3 regions of the Microvirgula aerodenitrificans DSM 15089 genome follow, and region 2 is predicted to be linked to each of the others. Evidence: predicted binding sites of a transcription regulator. Region 2 holds the regulator's gene; each other region holds the start of a gene.

Region 1 (4,345 bases), on a different contig from region 2:
CCCTGATCGGTCTGCCGAATACCGGCAAGTCCACGCTGTTCAACCGCCTGACCGGGCTGTCGCAACGGGTCGGCAACTGGCCGGGACTGACGGTCGAGATCGCCCGCGCCAAAATCCTGCTTGGCGGCCACATGGTCGACCTGATCGACCTGCCGGGCATCAACGACCTGTCCGGCTATGCCGAGGACGAGGCGGTAGTGCGGCAGATGCTGACCGACAGCGATTTTCACGCCTTCGTCGTCATCCTCAATGCGACCCAGCTCGACCGGCAGCTGCGGCTGGCGCTGCAGCTGCGCGCGACCGGCGTGCCCTTGCTGGTGCTGCTGAACATGTCGGACGAGGCGCGCCAGCTCGGCATCACCGTCGACGAGGCCCGGCTGTCGAAGGAACTGGGCGCGCCGGTGCTGATGACCAGCGCGCGGCGCGGCGAGAACTGGCCGGCCGTGCTGGAGGCGCTGGCCCGGCTGGCCAATGGCAGCGACGAGGCCCGTCATGCGGTGCTGCCGCCGCAACTGGCCGACGAAAGCGACGCCGTCGCCTGGTCGCTGGCGCAGCGTGCGCTGGCCGACGCCACCTTCCATGTGCCGCCCCGGCTGTCCGAAAGCACGACCGAGAAGGTCGATCGCTGGCTGCTGCATCCGTGGCTGGGCCTGCCGCTGTTCTTCGTGCTGATGGCCATTCTGTTCCAGCTGACCTATCTGATCAGTACGCCGATCCAGGACGGGCTGGACGAGGGGCTGGGCGCCCTGCGCGGCGCGGTGCTCGACCCGCTGCTGTCCGGTGCGCCGTCCTGGCTGTCGGGCTTCCTGCTCGACGGGGTCTGGACCGGCATGACCACGGTGCTGACCTTTGCGCCGCTGGTGTTCGTGTTCTTCGTGCTGATGGCGATTGTCGAGGATGCCGGCTACCTGGCCCGCGCCGCCTTCCTGATGGACGCAATGATGAGCCGGCTCGGCCTGGACGGCCGCGGCTTCGTCATGCACCTGATGGGCTTCGGCTGCAATGTGCCGGCCATCATGGGGACGCGCATCATGCGCGACCGCAAGATGCGGCTGCTGTCGATGCTGACCATCCCGTTCTCGGTCTGCTCGGCACGGCTGCAGGTATTCCTGTTCTTCTCCACCACGATGTTCTCGCCGCTGGCCGCGCCGTGGGTGCTGTTCAGCCTGTACCTGGTCAGCTTTGCCGTCGCCATGCTGTCGGCCTGGCTGTTCAAGCGCGGTTTCCACAGTCACGAGCTGTTCGTGCTGGAAATTCCGCCGTACCGGCTGCCGACGCCACGCCATCTGCTGCTGCGTGCCTGGGGTGAAGTGCGGGCGTTCCTGAAGCTGGCATCGACCATGATCCTGATCGGCGTGGTGCTGGTCTGGGCGCTGACCACCTTCCATATCGGGGCGAACGGTCCGACCTTTGCCGAAGCGCTGGGGCACTTCTTCCGGCCGCTGCTGGCACCGATCGGCATCGAGGACCGGCTGGCGGTGGCGCTGATGTTCGGCTTTGTCGCCAAGGAAATCCTGCTCGGTTCGATGGCGGTCATCTATGGCGTGCAGGAGAACAACCTCGGTGACGTGGTCGTCCGCCACATCGACTGGATCTCGGCCTACAGCTTCATGCTGTTCACGCTGATCTATGTGCCGTGCGTCGCCACCGTGGCCGCGATCTACAAGGAGTCGAAGAGTTTCGGCTTCACCACGCTGTCGGTAGCGTGGTCGCTGGGCCTGGCCTGGGTGGTCAGCTTCGTGTTCTACCAGAGCGCGCGACTGCTGGTCGGCTAGCCGCGCGCAGCCCGCGACAGCATGACGCCCGGCGCATCCTGCGCCGGGCGTTGTCGTTCCGGCTCCGCCCGGAAAGCGGGGCGGCAAGATTTGCCGTTGGCACGTCCGGCACTGCGGCATTCGCTGTGCCGGATTTTTGTCGCGTTTGAAAACCCAGCAAAATCAGGGGGCTGGCTGGCCCGATACGCCGGGTTGCATCTGGCACGAAACCTGCTTTAATGTGTCCCGTTCATACTGTCATCGCAGCGGATACCCATGCTCGACAAGATCGCCAAACATTTCGAACTGCAGCAGAAGTCACTCGACCTGCGCGCCAGGCGCAACGAGGTCATTGCTTCGAACATCGCCAACGCCGATACGCCGAACTACAAGGCGGTCGACTTCGACTTCGCCTCGGCACTGAAGGCCGAGCTGGCCGGTACCCAGTCGAGCCTGGGCATGAACCGCACCGATGGCCGCCACCTGAGCGGCAAGCAGACCAGCGGCAGCGACGGCGTGGAAGTGCAGTATCGCCAGGCCGTACAGCCGTCGATTGACGGCAACACCGTGGACATGGACCAGGAGCGCTCCGCCTTCATGGACAACTCCATCCACTATCAGTCCACGCTGACTTTCCTCAACCGTCGGATCAGCGGTCTGTCCGACGCCATCAAGGGTCAATAATCATGTCGCTTAGTCGCGTCCTCGATATCGCCGGCAGCGCGCTGACGGCCCAGTCCAAGCGCCTGAACGTCGTCGCCAGCAACATGGCCAACGCCGACAGTGCGGTGTCCAGCAACGGCGAGCCGTACAAGGCCCGGCGCATCGTGTTCACCCCGATCCCGGTCGACAGCGCCGAACCGAAAATCGCCAAGGTGGCAGTGACCGCAATCGTCGAAGACCAGTCGCCGCCGCGCATGAGCTACGACCCGGGCAACCCGCTGGCCGACAAGAACGGTTACGTGACCATGCCGAACATCAACCCGGTCGAAGAAATGACCGACATGATTTCCGCATCGCGCTCGTACCAGACCAACGTTGAAATGATGAACACGACCAAGCAGCTCTTGCAAAAGACGCTGACCATCGGCCAAGCCTGATCCCGGAGCGAACCCAGATGACCACCGCCGTTACCACCAACCCGTACGACAAGTTCAATACGTCGAGCACGACGACCAAATCCGGTTCCAGCGCGATCCAGGACCAGTTCCTGAAACTGCTGATGGCCCAGCTGCAGTCGCAGGATCCGCTGAACCCGATGGACAACTCGCAGGTTACCAGCCAGATGGCCCAGCTGAGCACGGTCGAAGGGATCGAGAAGCTGAACACCACCATGACCTCGCTGTCGTCGGCCTATGCCGCCAGCCAGAGCTTCGCGGCCGCCGGCATGATCGGTCACGTCGCGCTGACCCCGGGGTCCGGCCTGCCGCTGACGGTCAAGACGGCCGAGGACGGCACCAAGAGCGGTTCGTCGGCCGGTGCCGTCGAGCTGCCGAACGGCGCCGATGCCGTCGTGGTGTCGGTCTACGACAGCAAGGGCAACCTGGTCGACAAGGTCAGCATGGGCGCGCAGGAAGCGGGCACCGCCCACTTCGTCTGGGACGGCAAGACCAGCGATGGCACGCAACTGGATTCCGGCAACTACACGTTCAGCGTCAGCGCCACCAAGGGCGGCGCGGCGACCACGGCGACGGCACTGGCCTATTCGCGCGTCGATGCACTGACCTGGAAGGACGGCAATGTCCTGCTGGCACTGTCGACCGGCGAGAACGTCGATATCAGCAAGGTCCGCGAACTGATGTAAGCGGTCACGACCGTCCACGCGTTACGCATTTACCGAATATCAGGTTTACAAGGGATTCATCATGGCTTTCCAACACGGTCTGGCCGGCATCAACGCCGCAAACAATCAGCTCGGCGCCATCGGCAACAACATCGCCAACGCCTCCACCGTCGGCTATAAGGGCTCGCGTGCCGAGTTCGCCGACATGTTCGCCGCCAACTTCTACGGCGTGGCCGCGACCCAGAACGGCATCGGCGTGTCGACCACCGCGATCGCCCAGCAGTTCAAGCAGGGGGGGGTGACCACCACCGGCAACCAGCTCGACCTGGCCATTTCCGGCAACGGCTTCTTCGTCATGCAGAATGCCAACGGCACGGCCTACACTCGCAACGGCCAGTTCCAGATCAACCGCGAGGGCTACATCAACAACAACGGCGACTACCTGATGGGCTGGGGGGTCGATGAGAACGGCAATGTGCTGAAGGGCGCGATGTCGCGCCTGAAAGTCGACACCAGCCTGCTCGCGCCGCGTGCCAGTGACGGGGGCAAAGTGTGGGCGGATGCAGATCCTGTCAAGTTCGGCCTGAACCTCGATTCGCGATCGACGGTGCCGAGCAAGACTCCGTTCGCTGCCAACGACCCGAAGACGTACAACAGCACGACGTCGACACAGATTTACGACAGTCTTGGCAATCCGTTGACGCTGTCTACCTACTATGTTTACAAAGGGGCATCAGGTACCCCATCTGTAGCAAGCTGGGATGTACACGCTGAAATCACCGACCCAAATGGCATCAAGACAACCCTC
Region 2 (4,345 bases):
AAGCGCGCCGCATTCGCCGATCTGCTGGCCAGAACCGGGCTCGACGCGGCCGCCTGTGCCTATGTCGGTGACGACGTGGTCGACCTGCCGGTCATGCGCCAGGTCGGCTTCGCCGTCGCGGTGCCGGCCGCGCCCGATATCGTGCGCAGCCACGCCCACTACGTGACCGGTCGCCATGGCGGCCACGGCGCGGTGCGCGAAGTCTGTGAACTGATCATGCAGGCCCAGGGCACGCTGGACGCGGCGCTCGCGCCGTACCTGGAAGACTGAGCCATGTTCGCACTCCGCAATGCCTCGCGCCTGTTCCCGCTGCTGCTGGCCGTGATCCTGATCCTGCTGACGCTGTGGCTGGAATACCTGCTGTCGATGCTGCCGGCCGGCCGCGACCCGGTCAACCGCGGTACGGTCGAGTACATGGCGTCCGACTTTGTCGGCACCAGCTTCGACGCCAATGGCCGCATCGACCGCCACGCCTTCGGCAAATCCATGTGGCAATATCCGGAAGACAAGCGGGTATTCTTTACCGACTCGACGCTGGAACAGTACAGCCTGGGACGGAAGGATCTGTCGATCTTTACCACCAGCGGCCTGTACAACAACGATACCGGCATCGCCTTCCTCGACGGCAAGGTCCGCGCCCGGCGAGAGCCTTCGGCGCAGCATCCGCTGCCGGCCACGCTGGACACCACCCGCTTGACCGTCGATACGCGCAAGCGCACCGCCGACACCCTGGCGCCGGCAATCTACGTCGAAGGCGGCAACCGCATTGACTCGGTGGGTTTCCACTACGCCGATGCCACCCAACAATACAAACTCAAATCGCGCGTCAGGATGACTTATGCTCCGCCGAAATCCGAATAATTCCTTCCGCCTCGCCGCAGGTGCCCTGATCGTCTGCAGCGCCCTCGCCGCCCATGCCGAAAAGGCCGACCGCAGCAAACCGATCAATATCGAAGCCGACCAGGCCAGTCTCGACCAGCAGAAGGGCGTGACCGTCTACGAAGGCAATGTGATCCTGACCCAGGGCACATCGAAGCTGACCGCCGCCAAACTGACGGTGAACCAGGACAAGGCCGGCAACCAGTACGGCACCGCCATCGGCAACCCGGCCACCTTCCGCCAGCGCCTCGACCCTGACAGCGACGGCAAGGTCGAGTGGATCAACGGCAAGGGCCAGCGCATTGACTACGACAACGCCAAGCAACTGGTTACAATCTATGACAACGGCAGAGTTCAGCGCGGTGGCGACGTCGTCACCGGCAATGTGATCATCTACGACGGCAAGACCCAGCAATTCCAGGCCACCGGCACCCGCAGCGATGCCCATGGCCAGGCAATGAAGGGCGGCAAGGGCCGTGTCACCGTGGTGATCCAGCCGCGTGAAAAGAAGGAAGGCGCCAATAAATGACGCAAGCCACCAGTCGCCTCAGCGTCCGCCACCTGCAGAAGCGCTACAAGAAGCGCACGGTGGTCCAGGATGTCTCGCTGGAAATCAACAGCGGTGAGGTCGTCGGTCTGCTCGGTCCGAATGGTGCCGGCAAGACAACCAGTTTCTACATGATCGTCGGCCTGGTGCCGGCCGATGCCGGCGACATCCATATCGACGATATCGATGCCAGCCATCTGGCCATCCACCAGCGTGCCCGGCTCGGCATCGGCTATCTGCCGCAGGAAGCCTCGATCTTCCGCAAGCTCACGGTTGAGGAAAACATTCTCGCCGTGCTCGAGCTGACCGGACTGAAAGGGGCGAAGATCCAGGAAGAACTGGAGCTGCTGCTCGACGATCTGAACATCGCCCACCTGCGCGACAACCCGGCGCTGTCGCTGTCCGGCGGCGAGCGCCGCCGGGTGGAAATCGCCCGCGCGCTGGCCATGCGCCCGCGTTTCATCCTGCTGGACGAACCGTTTGCCGGCGTTGACCCGATTGCCGTCATCGATATCCAGAAGATCATCTCCTACCTGAAGGAGCGCGGCATCGGCGTACTGATCACCGATCACAATGTTCGCGAAACCCTGCGCATCTGCGATCGGGCTTACATTATCAATGCCGGCAGCGTACTTGCCGCCGGCAAGCCCCAGGCGCTGGTCGAGGACGAAAATGTCCGCCGCGTCTACCTGGGCGAGCATTTCCACCTCTAGACAGCGGCCATGAAGCAAAGCCTCCAGCTCAAGCTGGGTCAGCAACTGACCCTTACGCCCCAACTGCAACAGTCGATCCGGCTGCTGCAGCTCTCGACGCTGGACTTGCAACAGGAAGTGGAACAGTTCATCGCCGACAATCCGCTGCTGGAGCGCGACGAGGGCCGTGACGAAAACGGCGCGGAAGTCAGCGATGCCGGCGAGATTGCCATCAACGGCCATGACGAGCCGCGTGAGCCACCGCAGCAGCAGGACGGGGCCGGCGGCAACGACGACAGCGCCACCGACCTGAACCTGGTCAACGACTGGTCCAGCTACGGCCGCAACGGCAGCGACGAAGACGACGACTGGGACCCGCACCAGAACCTGACCCGGGCCACCACGCTGCGCGAGCATCTGCTGGCGCAACTGGCCGAGCTGCCGCTGTCGGTCCGCGACCGGGCAATGGCGATGGTCATCATCGAGGAACTGGACGACGACGGCTACCTGCCCTGCCCGCTGGAAGAGCTTGCCGTCCATCTGCCGGCGGAACTGGAGATCGATCCCGACGAGCTGACCGTGGCGCTGACCCTGGTCCAGCAGTTCGAGCCGGCCGGTGTCGCCTCGCGCGATCTGACCGAATCGCTGCTGCTGCAACTGGCGGCCCGGCCCGAGTCGCCGGCCAGGCCGCTGGCGCAGGACATCGTCCGCCACCACCTGCCGCTGCTCGCCAACCGCGACTTCACCCGGCTGCGCCGCGCCACCGGCGCCGACGACGAATCGATCCGGCAGGCCCAGGCGCTGATCGCCTCGCTGAACCCGCGTCCGGCCGCCGGTTTCGGCAGCGGCGACACCCACTACGTGATGGCCGACGTGCTGGTCCGTCGCGATCGCAACGGAATCTGGCTGCCCCTCTTGAATCCTGCGACTCAGCCCAAATTGAAAGTAAATCAGCTGTACGCGCAGATGCTCAGCCGGCACCGCGGCGAGGCCGGACAATTGTCCGGCCGGCTGCAGGAAGCCAAGTGGCTGATCCGCAACATCGAACAGCGGGCCGACACTATACTCAGAGTGTCGCAGGTCATCGTCGAGCGACAGCAGGCGTTCTTTGATCAGGGTGAAGTCGCAATGCGCCCCATGGTGCTGCGCGACGTCGCCGACGAATTGGGATTGCACGAGTCGACCATCTCCCGCGTGACCAGCAGCAAGTATCTGATCTGTCCGCGTGGCGTGTTCGAACTCAAGTACTTCTTCGGCACGGCGCTGGACACCGATTCCGGCGGCGAATGCTCGGCTACCGCCATCAAGGCGCGGTTGCGCAAGCTGATTGCCGACGAAGACCCGCACAAACCGCTGTCGGACAGCGTGCTGGCCGAACGGCTCGGTGACGAGGGCATCCAGGTTGCCCGCCGCACCGTCGCCAAGTATCGCGAGGCATTGCTGATACCACCGGTAAACCAGCGGAAAACGATTTAACGCGCGTCAAGGCGCGCCCCCTGCGTATCCAGCAACATGGATACGCCAGCCCACCAGAAGGAGTTAGGGTATGAACCTGAACATCACCGGCGTCCATCTCGAAGTCACTCCGAGCCTGCGCGACTACCTGTCGGAAAAAATCGACCGCATCACCCGCCACGTCGATAACGTCATTGCCGTCAACGTCGCCCTCTCGGTCGAGAAACTCGACCAGAAAGTGACGGTCGACGTTCACCTGAAGGGCAAGGACATCCACGTCGAGGAAGTCGCAGCCGACATGTATGCGGCCATTGACCTGGTTGCCGACAAGCTGGACAGACAGGTGCTGAAGCACAAGGAGAAGAGTACGGATCACTTCTCGGACAAGGCGCACAAGGCACAGGAGCTGTCCGCCGGCTCCGAAGCCTGAGCCTGAAGAAGACTCACAAGGGCAAGCGCCCGCGGTCGTCGTGCCGCTGGCTCAGGCCTGACTGAAAGGGGGGGACTGCCGGAAACGGCAGTCCCCCCGTTTGATTGCGGGCCCTCGCGCCCGGAGGGGTGCCGGCACAGGCATTCCGCTGCCGGTCTGCCCTTTGCTGGTGCAGACCGGCCGGGGTGCCCACTAATGCGGCAGACGCTCCCGCCGTAACCGGCTAGAATGGCCCCGTTTTGATTACTCGTACTCGTTGACGACCATGAGTCTGATCGCAAAGATCCTGCCCAGCACCGACCACCTGCTCGTCGATCTCGACGTCAGCAGCAAGAAACGCGT
Region 3 (4,345 bases), on a different contig from region 2:
CGCTGGCGACCAGCGCCCGCTTCAGGTTGCTGGAAATGCGGTCGTACGACACCCAGCGATAGCGGATCTCGATATCGGGATTGGTTTCGGCCAGCACGGCCTGCTGTTCGGTCATGAAGGCGGTCGTGGACGGGTTGTTCCACTTCCAGTACAGGATGTGCCCGAACAGCCACAGTTGATACAGCAGGAACACCGCGGCCAGCAGACCGACCAGCTTGAAAAGCAACTTCACGAAAAGCTCCGCAAAAAAGAAAACAGCCGGAAGAACCGGCCCAGACTGCCCACAAACCCCGTCCATTGAAGAACGGACGAGCGAAGCGAGGTTTCCCCGCAGCGGCGGGGACGGAAGAGGCAGGAGTCAATCAGACAGACTGCCGTACTCACGGCAGATCCTGTCAGTCGGGCGTGCACCGACGCCACGGTGACCGTCGGTGCCCACCTTTATCAGCAGTCTGAGCCGGAAGAACCGGCCGTGGGTCGGGCATGTAACGGCGCAGCCGTCAGTCATGCCAGCAAATCGCGAAGGCTGTTCATCACCGGACGTGTCTCCGGCTGCACGCCATGCCAGATCCGGTACGACTCGGCCGCCTGTTCGACCAGCATGCCCAGTCCGTCGGACAGCATACCGGCCCGTTCGGCCTGCGCCCGCGCCAGGAACGGCGTCAGGCCCTTGCCGTACACCATGTCGTAGACCAGCTCGCTGTCGGTCAGCACCCCGTCCGGCAGCGGCGGCAGCGCGCCGCTGAGGCCGGCCGACGTGCCGTTGATGACGATGTCGAAGTGGCGTCCGGCCAGTTGCTCGTACGCACAGACCTCGATCCGGCCCCAGCCGGCGAAGTCGGCCGCAACCTGCTGCGCCTTGTCCAGCGTGCGGTTGACCAGGGTGACGCTGGCCGGCTTCTGCTCCAGCAGCGGCAGCAGCACGCCGCGCACGGCGCCGCCGGCGCCCAGCACCAGCACATTCTTGCCGGCGATGGCGACATCGAGGTTGACGGTGATGTCACGGGTCAGGCCGATACCGTCGGTATTGTCGCCATGGACCTCGCCATCGCGGAAAGTCAGCGTATTGACGGCCCCGGCCGCACGGGCACGCTCGGTCAGGTGCTGCCGCGCCAGCTCATGCGCTTCGAGCTTGAACGGCAGGGTCACGTTCAGTCCGTGGCCGCCGCCGGCGACAAAATCGCGCACGCTGGCGGCAAAGCCGTCCAGCGGCGCCAGCAGGCGTTCATAGGCCAGCGGCACTCCCTGCAGGCGGGCGAACTCGAGGTGGATGTACGGCGACTGGCTGTGCGCAATCGGGTTGCCGATAACGGCGTAGCGTTGGGTCATGATGGTCACTATCGCAAAGGGAAATTCGGAATTCGGTCGCGGGGCGGCTCAGCCCTGCCGCCATGGCAGGCCGCTGACACGCCAGCCGCCAAGGCGGTTGCGCTGGCCCTGCCCGTCAAGCGGGCCCTCGAAGCCGTCGAGGATGTTGTAGGCCTGGTAGCCCAGCCCGGCCGCCAGCGTGGCGGCGGCCACCGAGCGGACCCCGCTGCGGCACAGGAACAGGACCGGCAGGTCTTTCGCCACCGCCGCTTCGAGCTGGCCGGCAAAGGCCGGATTGGGCTGCATGCCGGGCCAGGTCCTGAATTCGATGCCGGTCGCGGACGGCGGCATGCCGACAAAGCTCCACTCGGCAGCGCTGCGCACGTCGACCAGGCGCGCGGCGCCCAGTTCGACCAGTCGCCAGGCCTCCGCCGGGGTCACCTCACCGGCATAGGCGCTGCCCGCTTCGCGTCCGCGTGTCGCGGCCCGGGCCAGAATTGTGTCAATTGTGTCGTCCATCGCGAAGCCAGCAAGCCGGGTGTCATGTTCGGGCGATTATAGTAGCAGCGAATGCACGGACAATGACAAGGCTTGTCCGGCAGTCGCCGGACGGTCCAAACCGGTGCATGCCCGTCAGCAATGCACCTGTTTTGTGCCACCGCACGGCAAATTGCACGCTTATGGTGCATCATGCCATTGAGCGAGCCGGACGGGACGGCGTCCAGTCCCCGGGAATGCCGCGACAGCGGGCATGGCACAGTTTCTGCTATGTCTTCTGCCAGCTATCCGGTGCGCCCGGACCTCAACTTGAACGACTCGTAACACCTGAACACTTTGGGAGATTTGTATGGCGGCTGCCGACGTTAAGAAACTGATCGAGGATAACGACGTAAAGTTCGTTGACCTGCGCTTTACCGACACCAAGGGCAAGGAACAGCACGTCACCATCCCGGCGCACGTCCTGACCGAAGATGCCGAAGCCTGGTTCGAGCACGGCCATGCGTTCGATGGCTCGTCCATCGCCGGCTGGAAGGGTATCCAGGCCTCCGACATGCTGCTGATCGCCGACCCGGCGACGGCCTTCATCGACCCGTTCTACGACGAACCGACGGTGTTCATGACCTGCGACGTGGTCGATCCGGCCGACGGCAAGGGCTACGACCGCTGCCCGCGTTCGATCGCCAAGCGCGCTGAAGCCTACCTGAAGGCCAGCGGCATCGGCGATGTCGCCTTCTTCGGTCCGGAACCGGAATTCTTCGTGTTCGACAGCATCACCTGGCACGCCGACATGTCCGGCTGCCACGTGAAGATCAACTCGGAAGAAGCCGCCTGGTCGTCCGCCGATCCGCTCGACGGCGCCAACACCGGCCACCGTCCGCGCGTCAAGGGCGGCTACTTCCCGGTCCCGCCGGTCGACAGCTTCCAGGACATGCGCTCGCAAATGTGCCTGGTGCTGGAAGAACTCGGCGTGCCGGTCGAAGTGCACCACCACGAAGTGGCGACCGCCGGCCAGTGTGAAATCGGCACCCGCTTCAGCACGCTGACCCAGCGCGCCGACTGGACCCAGATCACCAAGTACGTGGTGCAGAACGTCGCCCACAGCTTCGGCAAGACCGCCACCTTCATGCCGAAGCCGATCTGCGGCGACAACGGCTCGGGCATGCACGTTCACCAGTCGATCTGGAAAGACGGCGTGAACCTGTTCGCCGGTGACGGCTATGCCGGCCTGTCCGACTTCGCGCTGTACTACATCGGCGGCATCATCAAGCACGCCAAGGCGCTGAACGCGATCACCAACCCGGGCACCAACTCGTACAAGCGCCTCGTGCCGCATTACGAAGCCCCGGTGAAGCTCGCCTACTCGGCCCGCAACCGTTCGGCCTCGATCCGCATTCCGCACGTGGCCAGCCCGAAGGCCCGCCGCATCGAAGCGCGCTTCCCGGACCCTTCGGCCAACCCGTACCTGTGCTTCGCCGCGCTGATGATGGCCGGCCTGGACGGCGTGCAGAACAAGATCCACCCGGGCGAACCGGCCAGCAAGAACCTGTACGACCTGCCGCCGGAAGAAGACAAGCTGATCCCGACCGTCTGCGCGTCGCTGGACGAAGCGCTGGGCGAGCTCGACAAGGACCGCGACTTCCTGACCCGTGGCGGCGTGTTCAGCAACGAGTGGATCGATGCCTTCATCGAACTCAAGATGCAGGAAGTCAACCGCATCCGCATGACGCCGCACCCGGTCGAGTTCGACGAGTACTACAGCCTGTAAGGGCCTGGCAGGGCGGGCACCGGAACACCGGGAGCCCGCCCGGCTGATACGGGGGACTGTCACACGACAGTCCCCCGGTTTTTTTGCACGGCCGGGCACCGACGTTCACCGTGGCGCGGTGCACGCCGGCTGACAGGATCTGCCCCGCTTCCGTCCCCGCCGCCGCGGGGAAACCCCGCTTCGCCCGTCCGTTCGACGTGGTCACTTTTTTCAGTCTTTTCCGACCCGGTCGATGGCGTATCATCGGCAGCATGACTCTGCGCCCCGCCCTTCCGCTGCTGGCTGCGCTGCTGGCGCTGCCGGTAACCGCCGCGCCCGTGCCGGTGGACGGCACGACGCCATACCCGACGCCGCCCGACATCCGGCTCTCGCGCCCGGTGCCGACCGCGCCGTATGCGCCGCCGTCCCGCTTCGGCACCATCGCACCGATCCCGCCGGCGAGTGATTGCCAGCCGGCACCGGTACGCGATATCGACATGGACATCCGGCCCGCGCCGCGCCGTCTGCCCGACCGTCCGCGCTGAGCCCGGCACGGGTGCCGGCCACATGGCAGGCATTTTGCTTTATCGTCGTTATCCATTCCCTTTTGGCTGCCGATGCCCGATTCCGTTTTCGCCGGTCTTGCCCTGCTCGACACGGCGGTCCTCGCCGTCAACCGCGAGGGCGCCATCCTCCACGCCAACCCGGCAGCCGAAAACCTGCTGGCGCTGGGCAGTCGCGAACTGGTCCGCCACACCCTGTCGAGCCTGTTCGTCAATGCCCAGCCGCTGA

Evidence for each region. The regulator sigma-54, encoded in region 2, starts transcription at its own class of promoters, with help from an activator protein. The targets are predictions, from matches to a motif close to CTGGCACGCTTCATGCTT.
Region 1: flgB (flagellar basal body rod protein FlgB) is a predicted target of sigma-54. The motif match lies at 1,974-1,991, and genes of this name have one in related genera.
Region 3: glnA (type I glutamate--ammonia ligase) is a predicted target of sigma-54. The motif match lies at 2,060-2,077, and genes of this name have one in related genera.

The regions. Positions count from the first base shown of each region.
Region 1 covers NZ_JHVK01000002.1:238,753-243,097, reverse strand. The annotation lists gene feoB (ferrous iron transport protein B) at 1-1,775, shown strand, start outside; gene flgB (flagellar basal body rod protein FlgB) at 2,031-2,438, shown strand; gene flgC (flagellar basal body rod protein FlgC) at 2,441-2,854, shown strand; gene Q352_RS0102920 (flagellar hook assembly protein FlgD) at 2,872-3,558, shown strand; gene flgE (flagellar hook protein FlgE) at 3,620-4,345, shown strand, end outside.
Region 2 covers NZ_KK211072.1:32,549-36,893, reverse strand. The annotation lists gene Q352_RS0118205 (KdsC family phosphatase) at 1-270, shown strand, start outside; gene lptC (LPS export ABC transporter periplasmic protein LptC) at 274-861, shown strand; gene lptA (lipopolysaccharide transport periplasmic protein LptA) at 839-1,408, shown strand; gene lptB (LPS export ABC transporter ATP-binding protein) at 1,405-2,139, shown strand; gene Q352_RS0118185 (RNA polymerase factor sigma-54) at 2,149-3,594, shown strand; gene hpf (ribosome hibernation-promoting factor, HPF/YfiA family) at 3,665-4,003, shown strand; gene ptsN (PTS IIA-like nitrogen regulatory protein PtsN) at 4,269-4,345, shown strand, end outside.
Region 3 covers NZ_JHVK01000001.1:53,320-57,664, reverse strand. The annotation lists gene mtgA (monofunctional biosynthetic peptidoglycan transglycosylase) at 1-232, opposite strand, end outside; gene aroE (shikimate dehydrogenase) at 505-1,329, opposite strand; gene Q352_RS0100315 (rhodanese-like domain-containing protein) at 1,378-1,827, opposite strand; gene glnA (type I glutamate--ammonia ligase) at 2,156-3,574, shown strand; gene Q352_RS0100305 (hypothetical protein) at 3,826-4,098, shown strand; gene glnL (nitrogen regulation protein NR(II)) at 4,171-4,345, shown strand, end outside.